Mangrovibacterium diazotrophicum: one gene and its partner. The protein of the gene in region 1 interacts with the protein of each later gene in a pairwise test. Links are inferred from orthologs where the notes say so. Each region holds a gene or a part of one and is shown on either strand. Other genes may lie near its edges. The genes, in order: pepT and tpiA.

Region 1 (12,720 bases):
GGACAGATCACGGACCGTGCCTTTCGGTTGATGATTTGTCTTGGGCCGACAACTTTGCCTGGGCTCCTGACTGTGCCTATAAAAATGGCAAATACTACTTTTGTTTTCCGGCAGGAACAGGCTTCAAGGATCGGGTAAACCCGAAAAACAGCACCAAATGGATGGGGATTGGCATTGCCGTTAGTAACTCGCCAACAGGTCCGTTCAAAGATGCCATCGGTGCTCCACTCTGGAGAGAACCCTATGCGAATGATCCCTGTATTTTTGTAGATGACGACGGGACCGGTTACATCTACTTCAACGGAGGTGGCGACTACATGGTAGCAGTATTGAATGATGATTTTCTGAGCGTGAAAGGCGAACTGAAAACAATGGACATGGGCGGCTACAAACCGAAACGGGAAGGCCCCTGGGTATTCAAACGAAACAATCTGTACTACTATACCATGCCTGAAGATAACCGGGTACTCACCTACTACACTTCCAACACTCCATTGGGTCCATGGAAATACCACGGAGTAATTATGGAGGACGAGCACGAAAGCAACAACCACCATTCCATTGTCGAATACAATGGTCAGTGGCTCCTTTTTTATCACCGCTGGATTGATACAGGGGATGCCTGTCCAAACCGTAAACGACAACGCGAAATTTGCGCTGAGTACCTCTATTTCAACGAGGATGGCACTATTCAACCTGTAAAACGAACAGCTGAAGGATTAGCTCTAAAACCGAAACAATAAATACCAGAACGCCCCTCTGAAATTCGAAAGCGGGGCGTTCTCAATTATCAACATTTTGAAAACTGCCGTTGTATAGCCAATCCCTTTGTCGTAACTTGATCGTGCTTTTAATGTGCGCTGTAAGAGGCTGACGATAAACAAACAGCTATGCACAAAGGATTAATTACATTAATTGCTTTTTGTTGCCTATGTCAGGCAGCAGTTGCACAGGAAAGATTATTTAAAGTCCACTCCCCTGATTCTGTCAACGGAGAACCGCGGATCAATGCCTGGATCGGTGTGAACATGAAAATGAATGGCTACTATAACATTCGCGGCGGTTTGCAAGACTACGACACCTTTAAACTGGATCGCATAAATGTTTTCGACGACGACAACCGTCAAAACCTGGCCATCGATTTATACCAAACACAAATTCGATTCAGCACAACTTACATTCATCCTGAATGGGGTAAAATTCAAGCCTTTGTTGAATCGGACTTTTGGGGCGAGAACGGGCAAATGCGCCTCCGTAAAGCTTACATTATTTTCCGCCATTGGCAGTTTGGCCAGGATTACGAAGCTTTTGGCGATCAGGAACTCTGGCCCAATGTACTGGACTCTGATGGCCCTCCTTCCGGGATTTGGGTACGCGTTCCGTTCATCAAATATTTTAATGAGCTGAAAAATCCAAAATGGCGATATGAAATCGCTCTGCAGGCGCCCATTGTCGACTATCGGGAGTTTCCCGATCTGGCGACAACGATCGAGTACAACTATCCAACACTTCCGGAATTTGCAGCTGCCATGAGATACGCCCTCAACAAGGGCCATTTGCGCCTATCCGGGATTCTCCGTGCAATTAACTACCTCGAAAACGGTGATGAAAATAAGTTGATGGGCTACGGCGGAGCTTTCTCCGGCTTGCTGGGCAACTCGGGCGAATCCAATTGGCAGTTTCAATACGCTGCCGGTAAAGGTATTTCGGCCTATTTGGTTGCTCATGGAGGAGCCGGCTACGATGCCTTTCCCGCTGCAGATGGGTTTCAAACAACTTTTGCACATGGTGGGTGGGCTGCTTACGAGTATTATCTGTCAAAACAGGTTCACTTCAATGCCGTTTGGGGTCTCACCCAACTTAAAATGACAGACATCACCGAGTTCACGATTAACGACTTGGAGACTAATACACAAATCTCAATCAAAAACGGAAATGCTTCTGTCTTTCACAAATACCTGATCGTAAACGCCCTTTGGGATCCGTACCCCAATTTTACAGTCGGCATCGAACTCGATTTGGGCAACAAGCGCATCAAAACTAACGGAACTGAAACAATCGGCACAGAAGATGTCGCGTTTAAGAATGACAATGATCGATCAGCCTCCCGAATTAGCTTCGGATTTATGTTCAGTTTTTAAAAAAGATGGCATGAAAGAGAAAGTCCCCTTTTCGCTCAAACACAGAATGAGAGCTTTTAAGTATGCCCTCAACGGGTTAAAGATATTAATCGGGGAAGAACACAACGCCCGCATTCATCTGTCAGTAACCGTCGTGGTTATTCTCGCTGCTATTGCCTTGAGAGTTTCGTCTGGCGAGTGGCTGGCACTGATCCTGGTTATCGCACTTGTTTTCTCCCTCGAAGCAATCAACAGTGCTTTGGAGAACCTCTGCAATTTTGTGCAACCGGATCTCCACGAAAGCATCAAACGAATCAAAGATCTTTCGGCAGGTGCCGTGTTTATAGCTGCCGCTGCGGCTGTAGCCGTCGGCCTCATCATATTCGTTCCGAAAGTGATTGAGCATCTCTGAATATTACAAAAAAATCCAGGAAAGTCTTCAATCCTACATTGTTGCTGAATTTTACGTAATTTGCCTTCTTTAATCCAATATCCGCAAGACCTTTAAATTGAAATGAGAGAAACACTTCTACTTACGGTGAGAACCGAGCGATTATCATTGATTGAAGTATCGCCGGACGATCTCGAAGCCATTCACCAATTACATTCTATTCCCGAGGTTGACGAATTCAACACACTCGGCCTACCCAACTCGATTGCCGATACTGCGCAATTGATGAAACCGGTGTTTGAAGCCCAGTTGAAAGTTTCCAGAACTTCGTATACCTGGAAAATCATGCTAAACGAAACGAATCAATTTATCGGTCTAGCCGGATTTATCCTCTCGAATGACAAGTTCAGGCTGGGCGAAATCTACTACAAACTCAATCCCGCCTTTTGGGGTAACGGTTACGCAACCGAGGTCGCCAAACGCTTGATAAAACTGGGCTTCGAAGATTTCAACTTACATAAGGTTGAAGCCGGAGTTGCAACTGAAAACAGCAAATCAATCCGGGTGTTGGAGAAATCGGGAATGACAAGGGAAGGCCTGCGCCGCAAGATTCTCCCGATTCGTGGCCAATGGATCGACAACTTCCACTACGCCATCGTAGAAGATGACCCGCGCGATTATTAGCAAGATTATTCTAAACTTAACAGAATAATTCTGCAGAATTATCGTTTTCTTCGGAAAGCTACTATTTTAGTTCCCGAAATGCGTAAACGAAATTGCTGATGCCAACGATCCGTCTATTCATATTTCTCCTGCTCATTGGGATTCGTTTTCCAAGCCAGGCAGCCGACTTTCCGCTTACGATCGCCGAAATCTATTCTCCCAATACCATCACGGATTTCAATCAACAAAAGCTCATTTTAATCGACTTTTGGGCGACCTGGTGTGCACCGTGCCGGCCCGCGACCGAGCAACTGGAAGTTCTGCAGCAGCAAGTTGCCGAGCAGGTTTTTATGGTTTCGGTAACCGATGAAAGTCGATCTAAGGTTGAAGCCCATCTGGCCAAACATCCCATCCAACTCATGGTGATGCGCGATTACAACGGTAATCTTATTCGGCAGTTCAATGTTCGGCAATGGCCTTACGCTGTGCTTTTAACGACCGACGGAAAGCTGGTTTGGGAAGGACATCCGGCTAATTTATCCTATGCGGCAATCCAAAATTTTGCGCGCAAGTACCAATCGGAACCAAATCGCAAAATCGCCGATATTTTTTTACAGGTTGAACAGGCCAACTTGCCAATGACTGCAGCACCGGAGATTAGCCCCATATCTTTGTCGGTATCGCAAATACACGGCCCGGCTTCACAATTTTTGAAAAACGACCAATTGGTGCATTACCGCGGTTCTGTGGCTGATTTGGTTGCAAAACTTTACCGGGTACCGCGACAGCAAATCATTCCCAACCAATGGGCAAACACCTATCTCGACCTGCAAAGTCCAAGCAATTTATGGGAAGCTGAACCAGATTCACTGATTCGATACGTTAGCAAACGATTCAATTTGAAGATTTCGGCATCGAGCGCGCCCGAGGATGTTTACCTGCTGGAAATAGCAAATCCCTCGAAACTTTGGAACACCGATCAGTTTAGTTGGGGCAACGGCGCCTCTTCCAATTACCTGATCGGAGAAGACCGGGTGAAAGCCGACAACCTGACCATTTCGGAAATCTGTGTTCTTTTGAGTAACGAGAAACAACAACTGTTTCAGTACGAAGGAACTGAAGTCGCCCCACACGACTGGGATTTTCATTTTCAATACAATGAATTTATGAAGGAAGAATTGCTCGATGAATTCGGAATCAGTATTCGTCCGGTGCGAAAAGAAGTGACTCTGTTCAACCTGAACTAAGCCCAAAGGCACAAAAAAAGAGGTAGTTGTTTAAATCAACCACCTCTATTACATCTATATAATCCTGCTTATCGAATGATTCGGAATTCAGTCCGACGGTTTTGTTGGTGTTCCTCTTCGGTACAATCTACGCCGTTGGCGCAACGGTTAACCAAACGAGTTTCGCCATAACCTTTGGCAACCAACCGGCTGCGGTTAATACCACGACTAACCAAATAGTTTACAACCGACTGTGCACGTTGTTGCGACAAAGCCATGTTGTAATCGTCGTCTCCGCGCGAGTCGGTGTGCGACATGATTTCAACCCGGATATTCGGTTTTTCAGTCATCAGGCTAAGCAAGTGCTCGTCGATAATTTTTTTGGAATCTTCTGTCAATCGAGCGCTGGCCAATTCGTAATAAATAGGCAGCAAATTGGGTGTTCCTGACACCAGGTTACAATCAACTTCTTCCCAAACGGTCATACCACCTTTTTTAACCAAAACTGTTTTGGTGATGGTTTTGGTAACAGCCGGAACGACTTCGCTCTCAGTACGGGCAGGTTGGTCAACAACCTGACGTTTGATGGTGGCATATTCTGCAGGGATTTCGACTTCTTCGACCCGAGCCGGCGTTTTAACCACCTGTTTTTTATAGGTTGCCGGGACTTCAGCAACGGGGACGGGGGTGGTCGTCGCGTCTGAAGTCAATGTTTGAAAAGGAACGACCTGGTTTTTAGCCGGGTATTCCACAAAACAGGCAACCATACAATCTTCCTTGTTAGCGGAAGGACAATCTTCTAACTCGGTATACTCCCAACGACCAATTTTGGGATAGGTTTCAATGACCTTGCTATCATTCCCGAATACAGCCGGCACAACTTCCAAATTCGTTGCCTTTTCCTTTTTCACATAAGGAACCTCAACTGTTTCATAAACGGCCGGTACATAAACCAACTTTTTCGAAGCTTCTTTCACCAAAACTCGCTCCTCTACTGTTTTAAACGTTGCCGGATAAGTCACCAACTTTTTGTACTCAGGCGACACAACCACCGTTTCTGTTACATCTTCAAATTCGTCTGGAGTGATACATTTGATGTAGCACTTGCCGGGCTCGGCATCGGGGGGCAACTCCTGCGCAAATGTCTGCACCGCAAACAGACAAGCAGAGGCCATTAATAAATAAACCTTTTTCATAGCGTAATAATTAGATTAATACTAAGCTGAACCAGAAGGGTTCACCTGTTATCGAATGCAATTTCCTTATCAAGTTACAAGCATTTACAAATCAAAACATTATGATGATTGTTAAGACATTATTAACACTCATTTGATTTGATTAACATTTAGATAACATTGACCCTGCTGTAAGAATACCGAAAACAAATGCCGAAATACCTGAAAACTGACTGACGTTCCGGAAAATCCAAAACCGCAGTTAATACAGAAGAAACAAATACGCGTATAAAATTAACATTCAACCTGTTAACAGAAGATGAAATAGTTCTGACTGAAGGAGAAAAAAAAGAGTAAAAAATCGGGTGTTTGCCGCTAACCTAAAGAGATGTGGAAAACCTGTTGTGTGTCGCGGGTAATTTTAAAGCGGTCATCAATGCGGCGCCCAAGAACCCAAACCACTTTTTTACCGCTGTAAAGAATCCAGGCGGACTCTTTTTCGGGGATTGAAAGTTTCACGTCGATGAAGAAGTCGCTCAGTTTTTTCATGCCGCTCATGCCCAGCGGAACAAAGTATTCGCCTTGCTCCCACTTCTTCAAAATCAATGGGAATTGCAGTTTGCCAAAATCAAGATCGGCAACCATCGGATTGGTCGAAAATCGAAATGCCGGACTTTTCGCGATTGTTTCAAATTGCATTGAAACGGGCTCATTCATCGACTTACAATCTTCGTCGATATAATAACGTTGCGCCTTGGGTAAATCCAACTTTGTTATCAGCAATTCTGTCCGATCTTTTACCAGCCGGTGTGTTTTGCTGAAAAAGTTTTTCCCCGTTTCACCATCCAGCGCGCCGGCTATTTCCTGCACCTGTTCTGCATTAAAACCGTATGGATGCAGCAATTCAAACAACAAGCTCTGTTGGGGTTGAAGGGCTTTCAACTGCCCGATATTTAAACGGCAAATCCCCTCGCCTTCCACTTTCAAACCGGTAAAAATTCCGTTGAGCTGCTGCTGGTAAACTGCTGCTGTTTCTTTTAAAATTGAAGCTGTTTTGGCCGCGTTTTTCCGAAAGGCAGGATTGATTGATTCGAAGAGCGGAATAATCTGATGACGAATGATATTGCGCTGATAAATCAGCTCATCGTTACTGGAATCGTGTTTATACGGGAGTTTGCTGCTCTCGGCATAAGCCAGGATTTCCTCGCGCGAAGCAAACAACAATGGCCTAACCACAAAACCGTTTTTAGCCTGAATGCCGCTTAAACCGCGAATTCCGGTACCGCGACTCAGGTTGATGAGCATCGTCTCAATCAGGTCGTCGCGATGATGTGCTGTAACAAGATAATCGAAGTTCAACTGCTGCCGAAGTTCCTCGAACCAATTGTAGCGAAGCTCCCGGGCCGCCATCTCAATCGAAATACCTTCGAGCTGAGCATATTCACGGGTATCAAATTGATTCACGAACAGCTCAATTCCCTGCTCTCCACAATAATCCCGGATGAAAACCTCCTCGCCGTCCGACTCGGCCCCGCGCAACTTGAAGTTGCAATGAGCGACACAAAACTCGTAATTGCATTGCTGAAAAAGCTTCAACAAAACCATCGAGTCGGCACCACCGCTGACTGCCAGAACGAGTTTGTCGGTTTCGGCAAAAAGATTTTCATCCCGGATATATGTTTGGAAAGCCTCGAGCATGTATTATCAGCCTACTACTTTTTCTGCGATTTTTACGATCACTTCAACCGCTTTTACCATCGACGCCACCGGCACATATTCGTAAGGCCCATGGAAATTGTGGCCGCCTGCAAAAATGTTCGGACACGGCAAGCCCATGAACGACAAACGAGAACCATCAGTACCTCCGCGAATTGCACGAATGATTGGCTCCACACCAACTTCTTTCATGGCTTCTTCGGCCAGGTCAACGATGTGTTTTACCGGCTCAACTTTTTCGCGCATGTTGTAGTACTGATCTTCCATTTCCAGCGAAACGGTTCCTTCGCCGTACTCGTCGTTCAGGAAGATGCAGGCCTGCGTGATCATCTCTTTGCGCTTATTGAATAACGTGCGATCGTGATCGCGAATGATGTACATCATTTTGGTTTGCTCCACTTTTCCCTCAAATGAAAGCAAGTGGAAGAAACCTTCGTAGTTTGTCGTGTATTCCGGACGTTGTTCCGACGGCAACATGCTGTCGAGTTTGTGAGCAACGTGAATGGCATTGATCATCTTGTTTTTCGCCGCTCCCGGGTGCACGCTGCGTCCCTGAACGGTGATGACCGCCATTGCGGCATTGAAGTTCTCGTATTCCAGTTCGCCCCGTTCGCCGCCATCCAATGTGTAAGCGAATTCAGCACCAAATTTTTCCACATCGAAGTGGTCGGCACCTTTCCCAATTTCTTCGTCCGGAGTGAAACAAACCCGAATTTTACCGTGCTTGATCTCCGGATGTTGGATCAGGTATTCCATTGCCGACACGATTTCGGTTACACCCGCTTTGTCGTCGGCACCAAGCAGGGTGCTTCCGTCGGTAGTGATGATTTCTTCGCCGATGTAATTTAATAAGTCAGGAAACTGCTCCGGAGACAGCGAAACCTTGTCGTTCAATTTGATGGTGCCTCCATCGTATTTACGAATGATCGGATTCACATTTTCGCCCGAGAAATCGGGGCTTGTATCTACGTGAGCAACAAAACCTACAACCGGTGCTTTTTCGTCAGTCGTAGCAGGCACGGTAGCCATCACGTACCCAAATTCGTCCTTTTCAACATCACTCAGCCCGATCTGTTTCAGTTCTTCAACCAGCTTGTCCATAAAAACTAGCTGACGCGCTGTACTCGGAAAGGTTTTACTTGTTGGATCGGATGTGGTGTACTCTTTCGCGTATCCAATGAAACGCTTAACAATTGTCTCCTTCATATTAAATATCGTCTGAATTAAATTTAAAACCGACCCGCTTGCCGGTTTTCATTTTTGCATGGAAAATTTCTTCCTTCATCTGCTCAACCGAAGCAATTTTTACCTGGTCATAAGGTGGAACCAACAAATCGAACTCAATCGCATATTTGATTGAAGTATCCAAAATCTGCTTGATGTTTTCCTTCGACATGATGTCGTTTTTAAAATCCTTAACCAGTTCGCCCGATTGTCGTTTTCCTTCAACAAAGAAATGACTCTCGCGGTTGATAAAAATCCGGGCAATCAGATAGCCCAGATCCTGCATCCGGTTGTATTTAAATGAATCAGAAAGAAAATTATAGATGTTGATAATACCGCAATATGAATTCAGGGGTTCTTCTTTCACATAGTCCGTCTTCCAAACCGGGTGCTCCCGGTTGAACACAAAAACATTGGAGTGCATACTGAACAGCAACATGTCGGCCGCCAGCCGGAACTCAGCTTCGAAAGGCCCCTTTTCGTGAAAAGTCGGTAATGCTTCATCGATGACTTTGCCCTTTAGTTTGGCCGAATATTCTTCAACCAACTCGCGAAGCGCTTCTTTTAATAAATTAAATGCTTCGAGCGTGTTTTTATAAACTGCTTGCTTGACATTGGACTTAATGACAATGGATTCCAGCTGGTTTGGCTTTTCATCGGGAGCATTCATACGCGGTATTTTTGTTAAAAATAAGAAAAGCAGCCAAAATTGACTGCTTTTATATGAATGTAAAAATCATGTTAGTAAGCAATAGCGAACAGCACGCGCTGGCTCGAAGGCTTTCCGCTGTAAATACATTTGCCTTCTTCCTTTTCTCCCTCAAAAGGGATACAACGAATTGTCGCTTTGGTTTCTTCCTTAATTTTTTGCTCAGTTTCCGGTGTACCGTCCCAGTGGGCTAAAACAAAGCCACCTTTGCCTTTCAGCACGTTCTTGAACTCCTCGTAGTTGTCAACTTTCGTAGTGTGCTCGGTGCGGTAATCGAATGCTTTTTTGTAGATATTCGCTTGAATGTCTTCCAACAAATCAGCCACAAACTGATCGATATTTTCCAGTTGAGCAACTTCTTTGGTGAGGGTATCACGACGGGCAACTTCCACGGTCCCGTTTTCCAGGTCACGAGGTCCTACCGCCAAACGTACCGGAACACCTTTCAGCTCATACTCTGCAAATTTCCATCCTGGTTTTTTCGTGTCCGAGTTATCGTATTTCACCGAAATACCGCGAGCTTTCAACTTGGCAACAACTTCATTCACTTTTTCGTTGATTGCACTCAATTGCTCGTCGCTTCTGTAGATTGGCACAATTACCACCTGGTAAGGAGCCAATCTCGGAGGCAATACCAAACCATTATCGTCAGAGTGAGCCATAATCAATGCTCCCATCAAGCGGGTTGAAACCCCCCAGCTGGTTGCCCAAACGTAATCTTCCTTACCCTCGCGGGTAGCAAAACGCACATCGAACGCTTTCGCAAAGTTTTGCCCCAGGAAGTGTGAAGTTCCCGACTGAAGCGCTTTTCCATCCTGCATCAATGCTTCGATGGTATAAGTTTCCAACGCACCTGCAAAACGTTCGTTCTCTGATTTCGCACCTTTAATTACAGGCACAGCCATGAAGTTTTCAGCAAAATCAGCATAAACGTTCACCATACGTTCTGTCTCTTCCAACGCCTCTTCTTTCGTGGCATGCGCGGTGTGTCCTTCTTGCCACAGAAACTCTGCCGTACGCAGGAACAAACGAGTACGCATTTCCCAACGAACAACATTGGCCCATTGGTTACACAAAATAGGTAGGTCACGGTATGACTGAATCCAGTTTTTATAAGTGTTCCAAATAATCGTTTCTGAAGTCGGACGAACAATTAATTCTTCTTCCAGTTTGGCATCCGGGTCAACAACAACACCTTTTCCATCCGGGCTATTTTTTAAGCGATAATGTGTGACTACGGCACACTCTTTGGCAAAGCCTTCAACGTGATCGGCTTCTTTACTGAAAAATGATTTGGGAATGAACAGCGGAAAGTAGGCATTCACGTGCCCGGTTTCCTTGAACATGCGGTCCAGTTCGGCCTGCATTTTTTCCCATATTGCGTATCCGTAAGGTTTGATTACCATGCATCCCCGAACGGCTGAGTTTTCGGCCAAATCTGCCTTCACAACCAGCTCGTTGTACCACTGCGAGTAATTCTCACCTCGAAGAGTTAATTCTTTCGCCATTTCTTTTGATTTGGTATGGTATTTGCTTTATTTGTATTGCTATATCGAGGCTACAAAGTAAATAAAATTTATTCTTAAAAGTTACAGGAGGGATAGTTATGAAAGCAAAAGTTACAATCATCTCGGCATTAGCACTGTTACTGGGTGCTTGTACCACCGGGAACTATGTAACCGATCGGTACGACGATATCTACTTTACTCCCGGAGATGTACCTCCACCGGTCGTTGTTGACCAGGTTCCTGTTGACCAAAGCATGCAGAATTCAAAATCCGCGCCACTTGTGATGCAGGAGCAAAGTACGTCCGAATCCGGAGATCAAAGATACACCAATCATGTGTTTACCACTGAAGATCCAAATGCCGATGTGCACTATTACGACATGTCGGGTATGGAGTTGGTGGAATCCGACACTACCGCTTTGACAGATGATGGAAGTACTAATTATATCATCAATAATTATTACGAAGGTGAAGACCTCGATTTTGCCTATCGCATAAACCGTTTCCACCGATATGGCTACTACTCTCCTTATAGCTGGTATTACGATTCTTACTATTATGACCCGTTCTACTGGGATTACTGGTATTCTCCGGGCTGGAGCTTTAGCATTGGCTGGGGATGGGGTTATCCATATTACGGCTACTGGGGTAGTTCCTGGTACTGGGGCAGTCCCTGGTATTATGGCGGTGGCTACTGGGGTGGCGGCTATTACGGAGGAGGATATTGGGGCGGCGGCTACGGGCCTTCTTATCCGATCTATGACAACGACAGATACAGTTATGGACATCGTCGTTCAAATTACGGCACCGTAAGTGGTGGTCGTTATGACAGTGGAAATTCCGTAGCCAGTGGAAGAAGATCGACTACAACTGTTGGCACATCAACTAGAGGAACCGTGGCCGGTGCTACGGCAACATCCCGAAGATCAGTCGCAGGCACGACCACGCGTACAGCCGCAACAACAACGAAAAGTGCCACAATCATGGATAAAAGAAGAGATTCATCCGGAGAAGGTGTAAGCTCAACCGGAAGAAGAAGTATTTCTTCGACAACGGGAACTTACAGCGGAACCACCAGGTCTACTCAAAGCACAACAACCGGAACTGTTAGAAGTAGCTCTAGCGGTACTTCAAGATACAGCGTTCCGACACAAACAAGACAATACACACCAAGTTACACCAAACCAAGAACGGTAACCAGATCGACATACAATAATAATACCTACAACTCGACACGTTCGTCGTCCTACTCAAAACCATCGTCAACGAGTAGCTCACAAACCAGATCGACTTACCGAAGCACCTACAGCAATGGTACGACCTACCAACGGGGATCAAGCCAGAGCAACACAACCAGAAGCTCGTCAAGCTACAGTACACCGAGCAGAAGTAGCTCGTCAAGTTACAGCACACCGAGCAGTAGCAGTAGCAGTGGCTCTACTTATCGTTCTTCGAGTAGTAGCGGTTCATCCAGCCGGTCATCATACTCTTCCGGTTCATCAGGCAGTAGCTCCAGAAGTTCGGGTAGTAGCAGCGGCTCATCCAGCAGAGGCAGCGGTCGCAGATAAGAAACTGAAAAACGAAAACACAAGCCATAAAATGATTAGCTAATTAATTCAGATAGTTATGAAAAAAATACTTTATACCACACTTATCATTCTGGCCGCTGGATCAACAGTATTTGCACAGAATATGGTAGATGCTTTGCGATTATCTGACGTGAGATTACAGGGAACGGCCCGCGCAACTGCGATGGGAAATGCCTTTGGAGCACTCGGTGGTGACTTTACTTCAGCCAGTATAAACCCCGCCGGCTTGGGCTTATACCGAAGCAATGAATTCGTATTTACAACACAATTTGGCGAAGCTAAATATGATGCCAGTTATTTAGGAGCAAGTGCATCTGACTCGAAATTCAATGTAAGTGTACCCAGTATTGGTTACGTTGTCAACTTCCCGTCTGCATCCAATAGCACCAGTTCGCTGGT
Region 2 (12,678 bases), on another replicon or contig:
GCGGGCAACATCTACGAATACGCGGGCGGAACTGCCTGGTTTTGGTGGGGGGCCGATGGTGCCGAAGCCTACAAAAGCCTTTGGATTTACATGTTCAACTATTTTGAAGCTGAAGGGCTGAACAACCTGATTTGGGTGTGGACAACGCAGACCAAGGATGATGCCTTTTATCCGGGCGATACTTATGTAGATATCGTTGGGCGTGACATTTACAACCAGTCGAGCGCAAGTGTAATAGCGGCCGAGTTTGCTTCCATTCAGGAAACTTACAGCAATAAGATGATTACCTTGAGCGAATGCGGTAGCGTATCAACTATTCCTTCGCAATGGTCAGCCGGAGCGCAATGGTCATATTTTATGCCCTGGTACGACTACAACCGAACCAACGACCCGTCAAGCACCGCCTTTAGCGGTACCGACCACCAGCATGCCAATGCCGCCTGGTGGATTAGTGCGATGGGAAGCAGTACTGTAATAACCCGACAGGATATGCCCAGTTTGAAATAGCATAGAACCCAAATCCCAAATTCTAGTAATAGAACGGTTGCGAGTTCCCGAAAAACCCTTTGCTCGCAACCCCCAATCGAAAGAGTTATGCCTCGTGTATAACTCTTTTGTTTTGTCTCTTTTTGCCGGAAAATTCAGGGAATATCATGATTCTTCCTGTTTGGGAATGAAGTAGCGTGCTTTCAATGTCGTGGAGTTGAGGCTTTTTTACCCCATAAATTGACGATAAAAGTATGCAGTTTTATCGATATGATTTGGAATTGAACAAAAGAAAGTTGTAAATTTAATTATTGAAATTCGTTCGTAACAGGTTGAAGAGTTGAGTAATAGAATCCTCTCGTATTGACGGATGTTTTTTGTTTCCTTTTACTGGTGTGCTTTTTGTACATCGGATGAAAACAAATTAGAGTGGAAACAAGACATCGGATTGAGGAAACGAAATGTGGTTTGTCGAAACAACCTTCCGCTTTTATGATCTTGTAAACAATTAACGCTGCAACGCAATGCTCGGGAATAGGGGAAATGAAAATTAGTAAATAACCCGAAAACAGACAGCTATGATGAATTCAGATGAATTTTTGAAATTGGTTTATGATCTGGAACAAGTTAGAGAAGTGCTTGAAGAAAAAGTCAAGGCACACGAGGAAGAACAGGAACAGCCAATTCGTAATTAACTCAAGTCAAGCAAGCTATGAAACAATCTTTTGAACAACTTTTGAAAACTATTCGCCAGCAAGTAAAAGTCGACGAACCTGTTGTCGCGGAGAGAGAGCATGAAAACAAAACGTACACCGGCTGGCAATACCTTTACGGAGAAAAGGAAACGGTTTCGACCATAACTGGTATTGACAGCGAATTGCTGCCACCAAACGGTGTGCTCAGTAAGAGTCAAGTTGAAATTCTAGCCAACGAACTGGAAAAAATCTTGCAAAAGCATCATTTTGTGCTCGATTTTCCCGTCAACTTTCCGCCGCATCTGCGCTACGATTTTATCATTCGTTTCTGGAGCGAGAAACACCTGGCGTTTTCTGAGGGTGAACATCACATTGACTTTTGCACTTACCATGAGGAGACGGTCTGCCCGTTTACCGGGTACTGCATTGTTTGTTCGGATGTGGAAGTTTATTTGCGGAGCGGACAGAGTCCAGAACAGATTATTAAATATGAGGATGCTCGACGAAAAAGACATCATACACCATCGGTCGAAAAAATTGATGGCTGGGTGAAGCAGCTACAGGCTGCTATTGAAGTGGAGAGTGAAGTTTGTTAAACCAGAGCCTCTCACGGGACTCGAACCCGCGACCTGCTCATTACGAATGAGCTGCTCTACCAGCTGAGCTAAAGAGGCAAAACGATAGCCCGAATTTAATCGATTCGGGCTATCGTTGTTCTTCAGAGACAAAATATTTTTATCGAAAATTACGGCTTTCGGTCAAAAGCGATCTCCACGACTTCTTCAAAATTGTCGACAAAATGAAAGCACTTTGTTCGAACAGATCAGTAGCCTCGGGCTGCTTTCTTCAAACGCAAAACCAAAGTCGGAATACGAACGAATCGACAGTTAAACCTGTCATTTTAATAGTCGTAAAAAGGATTAAAAATGAAAAAAGGACAGTCTGACTTCTGGTTGTAATTCGCCCTGATATTAAGAGATCTAAAAAAATGAGTGGCGCACACACTTTGCTCTGGGTTCGTCCGTATTTTTTGATAGTTTTGAGTCTGTTAAAATGGTTAGGTGTTCTTTGAGGTTAAAATTTAAAATCAATTTTTATGTATTATCGTATCTGTATCGGCTTGTTGCTGATCTGTCAAATTGCTGTTGCTCAAACGAAACAGCCGATTTATAAAGATCCTGCTTACTCGCCGGAAGCAAGAACAAAAGATTTGTTGCAACGAATGACGTTGGATGAAAAAGTTGGACAAGTCCTTTGTTTCATGGGCTGGGAGATGTATGAGATTAAAGGAAATGATGTGCTTGCTTCCAACCAGTTTCAAACCTTGGAAAAAGAGCAGTTAGCCGGCATGTTGTGGGCAACTTTTCGTGCCGATCCATGGACTAAAAAGACACTTGCAAACGGATTGAATCCGGAATTAGCAGCCAAGGCTGCCAATGCATTGCAGCGTTACAGTATCGAACATTCCCGTTTGGGAATCCCGATGTTTTTTGCAGAAGAAGCAGCCCACGGGCACATGGCTATCGGAACAACCGTATTCCCTACAGGACTGGGACAGGCCGCAACTTTCAATACCGAGTTGATCGAAAAGATGGGAAAAGTGATCGGAGAGGAACTGCGTTTGCAGGGCGCCCATATTGCGTACGGACCAATTTTGGATTTGGCCCGCGAACCGCGTTGGTCGCGTGTTGAGGAAACTTATGGCGAAGATCCGATCCTGGTTGCGCGGATGGGAGAAGCGATGGTTGCTGGTTTGGGCGGAGGTGACGTTACCCAACCGGGAAGTGCCATTTCAACCTTGAAACACTTTATTGCTTACGGGGGCCCCGAGTCGGGTGTGAACGGAAATGCTTCGGTGGTGAGCCATCGCGATTTGCTGGAGAATTATTTTCCGCCATTTCGCGATGCGATTGATGCCGGTGCTCTGTCGGTGATGACTTCATATAACTCAATCGATGGTGTTCCATCAACAATGAATAAAGAATACCTGACCGATATTTTGCGCGATGAGTGGAACTTCCAGGGATTTTCGGTTTCCGACTTGTACAGTATCCAGGGAATTATGGGCTCGCACTTTGTGACCAAGACGGTTCAGGATGCAGCGATCAAATCGATTGAAGCGGGAACGAATGTGGATTTAGGCGGGATTGCTTATGCTGAATTGCGTCAGGCCGTGAAGGATGGAAAGCTTCAGGAAAGTGTAATTGATTCGGCGGCTTACAATGTGCTGAGATGGAAATTCGCGATGGGATTGTTTGACAACCCTTATGTTGATCCGAAGAAAGCGAAGAAAGAGGTACACAGCGAAGGCAACATTGCACTGGCGCGCGAGCTTGCTCAGCAATCAACAGTTTTGTTAGAGAATAAAGGTGTTTTGCCATTAAATAAAAAAGGCGTTAAGCTGGCAGTGATTGGCCCCAATGCCGATGTGATGTACAACCAACTGGGAGACTACACTTCGCCGCAACCGGATGAAAATGTGGTAACTGTTTTGGAAGGTATTCAAGCGAAAGTGGGTGCTAAAAATGTGATTTACGCCAAAGGATGCGCGATCCGCGATACAACGCAAACGGATATCGAATCTGCTGTGAAAGCGGCCAAAAGTGCAGATGTTGCTGTTGTGGTTGTTGGTGGTTCCAGTGCCCGCGACTTCAATACCGATTACCTGGCAACCGGTGCTGCCGTGGCCAACAGCAAATTGGTAAGCGATATGGAAAGCGGTGAGGGGAACGACCGCATGACCTTAGATTTGATGGGCGATCAGATGAAACTGTTGAAAGCCATTAAAGCAACCGGAAAGCCGGTGGTAGTCATTTATATTGAAGGTCGCCCGTTGAACATGAACTGGGCATCGGAAAATGCAGATGCTTTGTTGACTGCCTGGTATCCGGGTGAGCAAGGTGGAAACGGTATTGCCGATGTGTTGTTCGGCGATTACAATCCAACTGGTCGTTTGCCGATCTCGGTACCTCGCGGAGTGGGCCAGTTGCCGGTTTATTACGACAAGAAGAACCCGGTTGCTCACAACTACGTGGAGGGAACTTCGGCTCCGTTGTACACTTTTGGTGAAGGTAAAAGTTATTCAAGCTTTAAATATGCGAATCTGAAGATTGAACCAGTGGATGATTTCACCTACACAGTTTCCTTCGACTTAACCAATACGGGCAAGTACGATGGGGCAGAGGTGCCGCAATTGTATTTGCGTGACGAGTACGCGTCGACTGTTCGCCCGATTAAGCAGTTGCAGGCTTTTTCGTATGTTTACCTTAAGAAAGGCGAAACCAAGCAGGTGTCTTTCACACTGAAGAAGGATATGTTTAGCTTGATTGGTGTTGATTACAAGTGGGTGATTGAACCAGGTGACTTTAAAGTGATGATTGGCTCGTCGTCGAAAGAGGCGCAGTTAGAAGGAACGATCACATTGAAAAAAGGATTTCAATATTAAACCGATTTATCGGTTATAGAAATAGCTCAGTCATCCTGAACTCGTTTCAGGATCTTTCAATAGAAATGTCGAGAGATCCCGAAATGAATTCGGGATGACTTTTTTGTTTTCGTTACTCTTGGATTTTCAAATTAGCTCGCTAACCACTGATTAGGGTGTTTGATGAATCAAGCTCCGTTTTTACATTCTGCTAATCAAAAATGAATGATAGGGAGCATAATTTTACTTTTATGATAAATTTTATCTGTCCTCAAGCCGGACTGGCTCTTCCTTTTCCATTCGATGAAAAGCCTGCCTGCCGGTAGACAGGGAAGCAAAAATCTTGTCAAAACGAATCCTCGGCCGGGCTTTTTAACGGCCAACGCACCCACTCTTAGCAACTAATGCGCAATTATGAGTGTTTTCGTCTTAGTTTGGCTTAATGTATTGGCTGTTTTAATTGACTTTAGACTTATAAGTTGCTGATGCTCAAATAGACGAGTAAGAGCAAATCTCACTGAGGCTGGACTTAGCTTTTCGATTGATGGAGCTAGAAGATAAAAATCAGCCTTGATTTTTTTGGTTACTTTTTGGCTTTAGCCAAAAAGTAACTCCCGTCTGGAAGGACGTTGGGACACTTAGAGTACCAGTCACGGAAACAGTAGTGAGAATTTTTTCCGCTTAAGTGGTCTATTTCAATGCAAGTCTCAATTCAAAGCCACAAAAAATCCCGATTGGAAGATCCAACCGGGAATAGCTATGATGTATCGAAAAACTTCGATTAGTAAGCAGTAATGATACCGATGAAGTCTTCAGCTTTCAGTGAAGCACCACCAATCAAACCACCGTCAACGTCTGCGCTGGCGAACAATTCAGGAGCGTTGCTAGCTTTACAGCTACCACCGTAAAGAATTGAAATTTCTTCAGCAACTTCAACACCGTATTTTGCAGCAATAGCTTCACGGATGTCTTTGTGCATTTCCTGAGCTTGCGCTGTTGAAGCAGTTTTACCTGTTCCGATTGCCCAGATTGGTTCGTAAGCGATGATCACTTTTTTGAAGTCTTCAGCGCTCAGATTGAAGATTGTTTCTTCCAATTGGTTGATAACATATGCTTTTTGAGTTCCAGCTTCGCGAATTTCCAAAGCTTCACCGCAGCAGTAGATTGGAGTCAATCCGTTAGCCAATGTCAAAGCCACTTTTTTGTTCAAAATTTCGCTTGTTTCACCGTAGTATTCGCGTCTTTCAGAGTGACCTAAGATTACGTAACCAGCACCTGTTGATTTAACCATCGCAGCAGAAACTTCGCCAGTGTATGCACCAGAAGCTTCAGCAGCACAGTTTTGAGCAGCAACACCAACCAGTGAAGCGTCTACTGATTCAACAACTTTGGTAATATGTGTAAAAGGAGCTCCAAGAACAACGACAACGTCTTTCGCGTCTGCTTTGGCAACCAGTTCGTTTACAGCTTTTGCTAATTCAACACCTTCCTGAACGGTTGTGTTGCATTTCCAGTTACCGGCAACTACTTTCTTTCTCATGTTTTATTTGATTTGTGGATAGAAAATTATTGATTTCAAAAATATCGCCCCAAAAATAACAAAAGGTGGCTAAACCACCTATAAATTGACCGGAAGCTTTCGGGATTTAACCTTTGTTTAAACCCTTTCTAAATCAGAAATTGAGCGTGTGCCAACCTTCTTTTAAATAGTTGGTTAGCGGGACTCCCATCGGGCGTACATCAATATCCAAATCACTTAAATCTTCGGCAACATTGTACATTTTGGCGCAACTGATGCAGGCTTCGACGACTACACCGGCCTCCATCATTTTTTTCACGTCGGCCTGAAGATCTTCATTTTCGGCGAGTAGCTTCGCTGATGGCCCCCACACGATCAGGACAACCTCGTCGAACCAACCTTGCTTTTTGGCATTCAGCGTGTACATGAAACACACCTTTTGGGCAACTTCAGGATCGCCGCTCGTCCAAATAACGGCCAGCTTGTTATTGTTTTCGTTCATTTTTGCTGGATTTTGTGCATTTAAATGCAAACCTGTGCCGGTAATAATTAAGAGGAATATTAAAAGTTTTTTCATCGTGCTTATAGCTTTGAACCGGAAAGTTATCAAGCTTACGATGGATTTCAAAGCAGTAGCAATAATTTATACATTTTTTAGTATTCCATCTGTGTTTTAGCCCTTGTGCAAATCTTTCATTTCCAGTAAGTCGAATTCCGAAAAGTTGAGCTTGTTATCGGCGATAAATTGCTTATTAAGCTGGAATAACTCGCTGTTGAAGCGATCTTGCGGGAAGGTGTTTTCTGCAGAGAAGTCTTCATCGTCAAACTCGGTGAAGTTGAGTTCGCAAGCCGACAATTCCCATTGGTCTTCGTTCATATAAAGTAACGGAAGTCCATGCGTGCGGCAGATAAACGGGCGGTGTTCGTATATCTGGCAAGCGTGATCCTTCAGAAAAACACAGCTACCATCTTTCGATTCCATTGTTTTAACCGGTTTCTCGCTCAATGCCTGTTGCACCGCAAAATATTCAACCGGGAAAATCCGGTAGTTCATGCAGCAGAGGTCGCAGCCTTTTCGGCATTGCATGTGCTTGCTGTGCAGTGATGAAAGTGATTCGGTTAACTTGTCGACGTTGGCGATAAAGCGCTGGTACTTTTCGAAGTTGTAAGTCATTTTACTCTGATTTTGCCACAAAAATAAAGAAAAGCGGGGAAGAAGCTAAATGTGTTGATTCGAGCCGGAGAGGGATGACATCTTTTCGAAAAGATGTCATCCCTAAAGAGTCGAGCTAAATTCATGCTCAACGGATTATTAACATCCAACCGGAATTATTCACAAAAGGCTTCTTTTAAAGGCTTCAGGCTGAATCTTCCTAAGGAATTTTTATCTTTGCAGCGTCTTTCAGACGGCCTTCCTGAGAAGATGATCTACCGGGCTCTGTTTCGGTATTTTAGAATCGATGGCGGACAAATTAAAAATAGGGCAGAAGCCCAAAACATGTCAACTTTATCTTAAAAAGAGATTCAACATGATTTCATTCTTTAAAACTCCTCAAGGCACGGTTCTCGCAGTGCAATCAACAAGTTCTTTTGCTGAGGCAGACATCGAAAAACTGGTTTGGCTTTTTGGCGAAGCAACTTTTGTTGAAGGTGAATCAATCGAAGGCTTTTTTGTTGGGCCACGTCGGGAAATGATTACACCCTGGAGTACCAATGCTGTGGAAATTACCCAAAACATGGGCCTTTCGGGCATTATCCGTATTGAAGAGTTTATGGCCGTTCCGGATGAAAAAGCAGGATTTGACCCGATGCTTCAGCGGATGTACAACGGTTTGAAACAGGATATTTTTACAATCGATAAAAAGCCGGATCCGATTATCGGAATCGAAGACATTGCCGCTTACAACGAGAAAGAAGGTTTGGCTTTGAGTGAAGATGAAATCGCTTACTTGAATGAAGTTTCAGAAAAGCTGGGCCGCAAGTTGACTGACAGCGAAGTGTTCGGTTTCTCACAAGTAAACTCAGAGCACTGCCGTCACAAAATTTTCAATGGTATTTTCGTGATCGACGGGGTTGAAATGGAAAGCTCGCTTTTCAAAATGATTAAGAAAACCTCGGAGACCAATCCTAATAAAATTGTATCGGCTTACAAGGACAACTGCTCATTTGTGCAGGGACCGGTGGTTGAGCAATTCGCTCCGAAGACGCAGGACAAACCCGATTTCTTCGAAGTAAAAGATATTGAGACTGTGCTTTCGCTGAAAGCGGAAACGCACAATTTTCCAACAACGGTTGAACCGTTCAACGGTGCTGCAACCGGTACCGGTGGTGAAATTCGCGACCGTATTGCCGGTGGAAAAGGTGCTTTGCCAATCGCTGGTACTGCTGTTTATATGACTTCGTACCCACGTACCGAAGATGCCCGCAATTGGGAACAAGCAACAGAAGAACGCCCTTGGTTGTATCAAACACCGGACGAGATCCTGATTAAAGCCTCGAACGGTGCCAGCGATTTTGGTAACAAATTTGGTCAACCGCTGATCTGTGGATCGGTGTTGACTTTCGAACACTTCGAGAACTACAAAAAATACGGTTTCGACAAAGTGATCATGTTGGCAGGTGGTATCGGTTTTGGCCGCAAAAAGGACAGTCTGAAAGACTCGCCGACAAAAGGTGATAAAGTTGTTCTGTTGGGTGGTGATAACTACCGCATCGGTATGGGTGGTGGTGCTGTATCGTCGGTAGCAACCGGTGAATTCGAAAACGCAATCGAATTGAACGCTGTACAACGTGCCAACCCGGAAATGCAGAAACGTGCTTACAACGCCATTCGTGCTTTGTCCGAATCGGACAACAACCCGATCATTTCAATTCACGACCATGGTGCCGGTGGTCACCTGAACTGTTTGTCGGAGCTGGTTGAAGAAACCGGTGGTTTGATCGATACCGATAAATTGCCTTGCGGTGACCCGACATTGTCTCAAAAAGAGCTGATCGGTAACGAGTCGCAAGAGCGCATGGGCTTGGTAATGCACGAAAAAGACGTGGATCTGTTGAAGACCATTTCAGATCGCGAACGTGCACCAATGTATGTAATCGGCGAAGCGACTGGCGACATGCAGTTTACTTTCAAAAACTCGAAAACCGGCGAAACACCGATCGACTGGCAATTGGCCTACATGTTTGGTAATCCGCCAAAGACGGTTTTGACTGATACTACTTCGACTGAAAAATTTGAAGAACTGGCTTACGAGCCTGCAAAAATAGAAAGCTACCTGGAAGATGTTCTGCAGCTGGAAGGTGTAGCTTGTAAAGACTGGTTGACCAACAAAGTTGACCGTTCGGTAACCGGCCGTATTGCCAAACAGCAAGGTGCCGGTAAATTGCACTTGCCGTTGAATAACCTCGGTGTGATCACTCTGGATTATCAAGGTAAAGCCGGTTTGGCGACTTCTATCGGCCATGCTCCGGTAGCAGCGATGATCGATCCGGCGAAAGGTTCAATCCTGTCAATTGCCGAATCACTAACGAACATCATTTGGGCACCGATGCCGGATAAAATCCGCAGTGTATCGTTGAGTGCTAACTGGATGTGGCCTGCAAAAAATGCTGGTGAGAACGCTCGCATTTATAGTGCCGTTAAAGCTGCCAGCGATTTTGCTTGTGCTTTGGGTGTGAATATCCCGACTGGTAAGGACTCAATGTCGATGACTCAGAAGTACAAGGATGATGTAGTTTATTCTCCGGGTACGGTGATCGTTTCGGCTTCGGGAGAAGTTACCGATGTGAAAAAAGTAATTGAGCCGGTATTGGAAAACGATGCGAGCAAACCGGTTTATTATATCGACTTCTCATCTACAGCGTTGGCTTTGGGCGGTAGTGCTTTCGGGCAGATCGTGAACAAGATCGGACAAGAAGCACCAACTGTTGCCGATGCGGAATATTTCGTGAAGACATTTAACACCATCCAGGATTTGATCGAAGACGAGTTGATTGTTGCTGGTCACGATGTTGCCTCGGGTGGTTTGATTACCACATTGTTGGAAATGTGTTTCAGCGATAACGAAAGCGGCTTGAAACTGGATCTTTCAGGTTTGGGAGAAACGGACAGCGTGAAAGCGTTCTTCAACGAAAACCCGGCAATTGTTGTTCAGGCGGCTGATGCAGCGGCTTTCGAAAGCAAATTGACTACAGCTGGTGTTCGTTTTGTTAAAATTGGTACTCCTGCAGAAGCTCGCGAGTTCACTGTTGTAAACGGTGCAGCTAGCTTCAATTTAGATATTGACTCATTGCGCGAGTTGTGGTTTAAAACATCATACCTGATGGATCGCAAGCAAAGCGGTGAAAAACTGGCTTTGGAACGTTTCAAAAACTACAAGAAAAACGAGCTGGTTTACGATTTCAAAGACTTTACCGGTAAAGCAGCAGACTACGGCATCGACCTGAAACGTCGTGCTGCCAGTGGTGTAAAAGCAGCTATCATCCGCGAAAAAGGGGTGAACGGCGATCGTGAAATGGCTTACATGTTGTACCTGGCTGGTTTCGATGTGAAAGACGTTCACATGACTGACCTGATCGCCGGACGCGAAACGTTGGAAGATGTGAACCTGATTGTTTATGTTGGTGGTTTCTCAAATTCCGATGTGTTAGGTTCTGCAAAAGGATGGGCCGGTGCATTCAAGTACAACGAGAAGGCGCGCGTGGCTTTGGAGAACTTCTATAAGCGAGAAGACACCTTGAGTTTGGGTGTGTGTAATGGTTGTCAGCTGGCTGTTGAGCTCGGCTTGATTTACCCGGAACACGAACAAATGCCGAAGATGTTGCACAACGAGTCGCACAAATTCGAGTCGAACTTCGTAGGTGTTGAGATCGCCGAAAACAACTCGGTGATGCTGAAAACTATGGCCGGTATGAAGTTGGGTGTTTGGATTGCACACGGTGAGGGAAAGTTCAGCTTCCCGTATGCTGAAAGCGAATACAACATTCCTTTCAAATACGCCAATAAATTCTATCCGGGTAACCCGAACGGTTCAGATTATGACGCAGCGGCAATCTGCTCGAAAGATGGCCGTCACCTGGCGATGATGCCTCACCTGGAACGTGCTTTCCGTCCGTGGTTGTGGCCTTACTATCCGGCTAACCGCAAGAAAGAGGAAGTTGCACCTTGGATCGAAGCCTTCGTCAACGCACGAAATTGGATTATTGAAAAAACAAAATCATAATAATAAAAAGAGCTCTCAATTGAGAGCTCTTTTTTATAGCATATGTTTTCTAAGTTTTCTTACTGAGGTATATTTTATTCCGTTTTTTTTAGATAATTCGATAAAATTGACATCTTTGTGAGAGGCCCAAACACTATGATGACTAAACTGCCATTACTGCTATTAGTTTTTCTTAGTTTCAATCTATTTGCGTCTTCCGGAGTAGATAGTCTTACAAACTTGCTTACAAGCCAGACGGGGGAAGAACGGGCTTTAACATTACAGCATCTTTCCAGCCTAACCACAGATTCGGACACCGCACAATCATTTGCCTATTTTCGGGAGAGTATTTCTATTTACAAAGAGTTGGATGATCTTGGCTCATTGGCAAAAGCTCAGTATGCATACGGAGATTTATTGTTCGACGCCGGTGAATATGCAAGAGCAATACCACAGTACCGCAAAGCAATTGAGCAGTATATTCAGAATGACAGTTTAAGTTCGGTTGGCGAGATTTACAATTCAATCGGCTTGTCCTATTATTTCTTGGGTGAATTTGAGAATGCCATTGCCAGCCAGATTGAAGCCATGAAAGATTTTGAGCGGGCTTCCAGTTTAGAAGATCTCAGTCGGATCTATATTAATATGGGGATGGTTTATAATCGTTTGGGCGATTATAGTTCGTCGATAGAATACTACAGAAAGGCTTACAAAACCTCAAAGATTACGAATGACATAAATCGCATGGGGAGCAGCTGCAACGGTCTGGGGACTGCGCATTATAATGCAAATCGACTCGATTCAGCGAAGGTATATTTCAGAAAAGCCTTGGGGTATTTCAAGCAGATTGATAACGAGGAACGAATGGCGGCCGCGATCAATAATATGGGGAATGTGTATGTTGATGAGGGAGACAGTCTTCAGGTGGCACTTTCGTACTACCAGACGGCCTATAAGATCTATGAAAAAGAGGGTAGCCTGCTGAACCAGGTTTTTGTGAAGGAAGGTTTAGGCTGCGTCTATGGTGAACTTGGTAATTACAAAAAAGCATTGGAAATATTGAGGGAGGGCTTGAAGACCGCTATAGAGAATAAATACGGTTATTATATTATCCAGCTTTACTATGAGGATCTCGCGACCGTTTACGAAAAAATGGGAGAGATTGATCGAGCCTACAGTGCGTATAAAAATTTCAAGACATATTTGGACAGTATGCGGCAGGAGGAACGCCTTTTCCAGGCGGCCGCTATTGAAAAGAAATATGAGTTTACGAAGAACGAGGCGATTATTTCGAGGTTAAATGCCGAGAAGGAAATGACAATGATCCAGTTGGAAAAAGACAAAGCATTCCGA

The links.
Region 2: the proteins of pepT (region 1) and tpiA interact in binary tests that used the Escherichia coli proteins (3 or more experiments, as listed by UniProt). The link is inferred for Mangrovibacterium diazotrophicum from one-to-one orthologs.

The regions. Positions count from the first base shown.
Region 1 is NZ_RAPN01000001.1:1,049,086-1,061,805, forward strand. Bases 6,389-9,215 are described here. They hold pepT (peptidase T), read right to left. Parts: upstream 8,498-9,215; coding sequence 7,280-8,497; downstream 6,389-7,279. Other genes in these bases: tilS (tRNA lysidine(34) synthetase TilS), read right to left, coding at 6,389-7,273; BC643_RS04275 (hypothetical protein), read right to left, coding at 8,499-9,185. In the rest of the region: BC643_RS04235 (family 43 glycosylhydrolase), read left to right, coding at 1-743; BC643_RS04240 (hypothetical protein), read left to right, coding at 891-2,141; BC643_RS04245 (diacylglycerol kinase family protein), read left to right, coding at 2,188-2,532; BC643_RS04250 (GNAT family N-acetyltransferase), read left to right, coding at 2,635-3,195; BC643_RS04255 (TlpA family protein disulfide reductase), read left to right, coding at 3,294-4,421; BC643_RS04260 (OmpA family protein), read right to left, coding at 4,490-5,596; more of tilS, read right to left, coding at 5,951-6,388; proS (proline--tRNA ligase), read right to left, coding at 9,257-10,732; BC643_RS23290 (hypothetical protein), read left to right, coding at 10,831-12,300; BC643_RS04290 (OmpP1/FadL family transporter), read left to right, coding at 12,359-12,720. UniProt on the Escherichia coli protein: Cleaves the N-terminal amino acid of tripeptides.
Region 2 is NZ_RAPN01000002.1:92,771-105,448, reverse strand. What follows is about bases 4,267-7,051. They hold tpiA (triose-phosphate isomerase), read right to left. Parts: upstream 6,146-7,051; coding sequence 5,387-6,145; downstream 4,267-5,386. Other genes in these bases: BC643_RS16645 (YkgJ family cysteine cluster protein), read right to left, coding at 6,798-7,051; BC643_RS16650 (DsrE family protein), read right to left, coding at 6,279-6,626; BC643_RS16660 (glycoside hydrolase family 3 N-terminal domain-containing protein), read left to right, coding at 4,267-4,626. In the rest of the region: BC643_RS16675 (glycosyl hydrolase), read left to right, coding at 1-507; BC643_RS16670 (hypothetical protein), read left to right, coding at 1,199-1,777; more of BC643_RS16660, read left to right, coding at 2,278-4,266; more of BC643_RS16645, read right to left, coding at 7,052-7,298; purL (phosphoribosylformylglycinamidine synthase), read left to right, coding at 7,654-11,346; BC643_RS16630 (ATP-binding protein), read left to right, coding at 11,482-12,678. UniProt on the Escherichia coli protein: Involved in the gluconeogenesis. Catalyzes stereospecifically the conversion of dihydroxyacetone phosphate (DHAP) to D-glyceraldehyde-3-phosphate (G3P).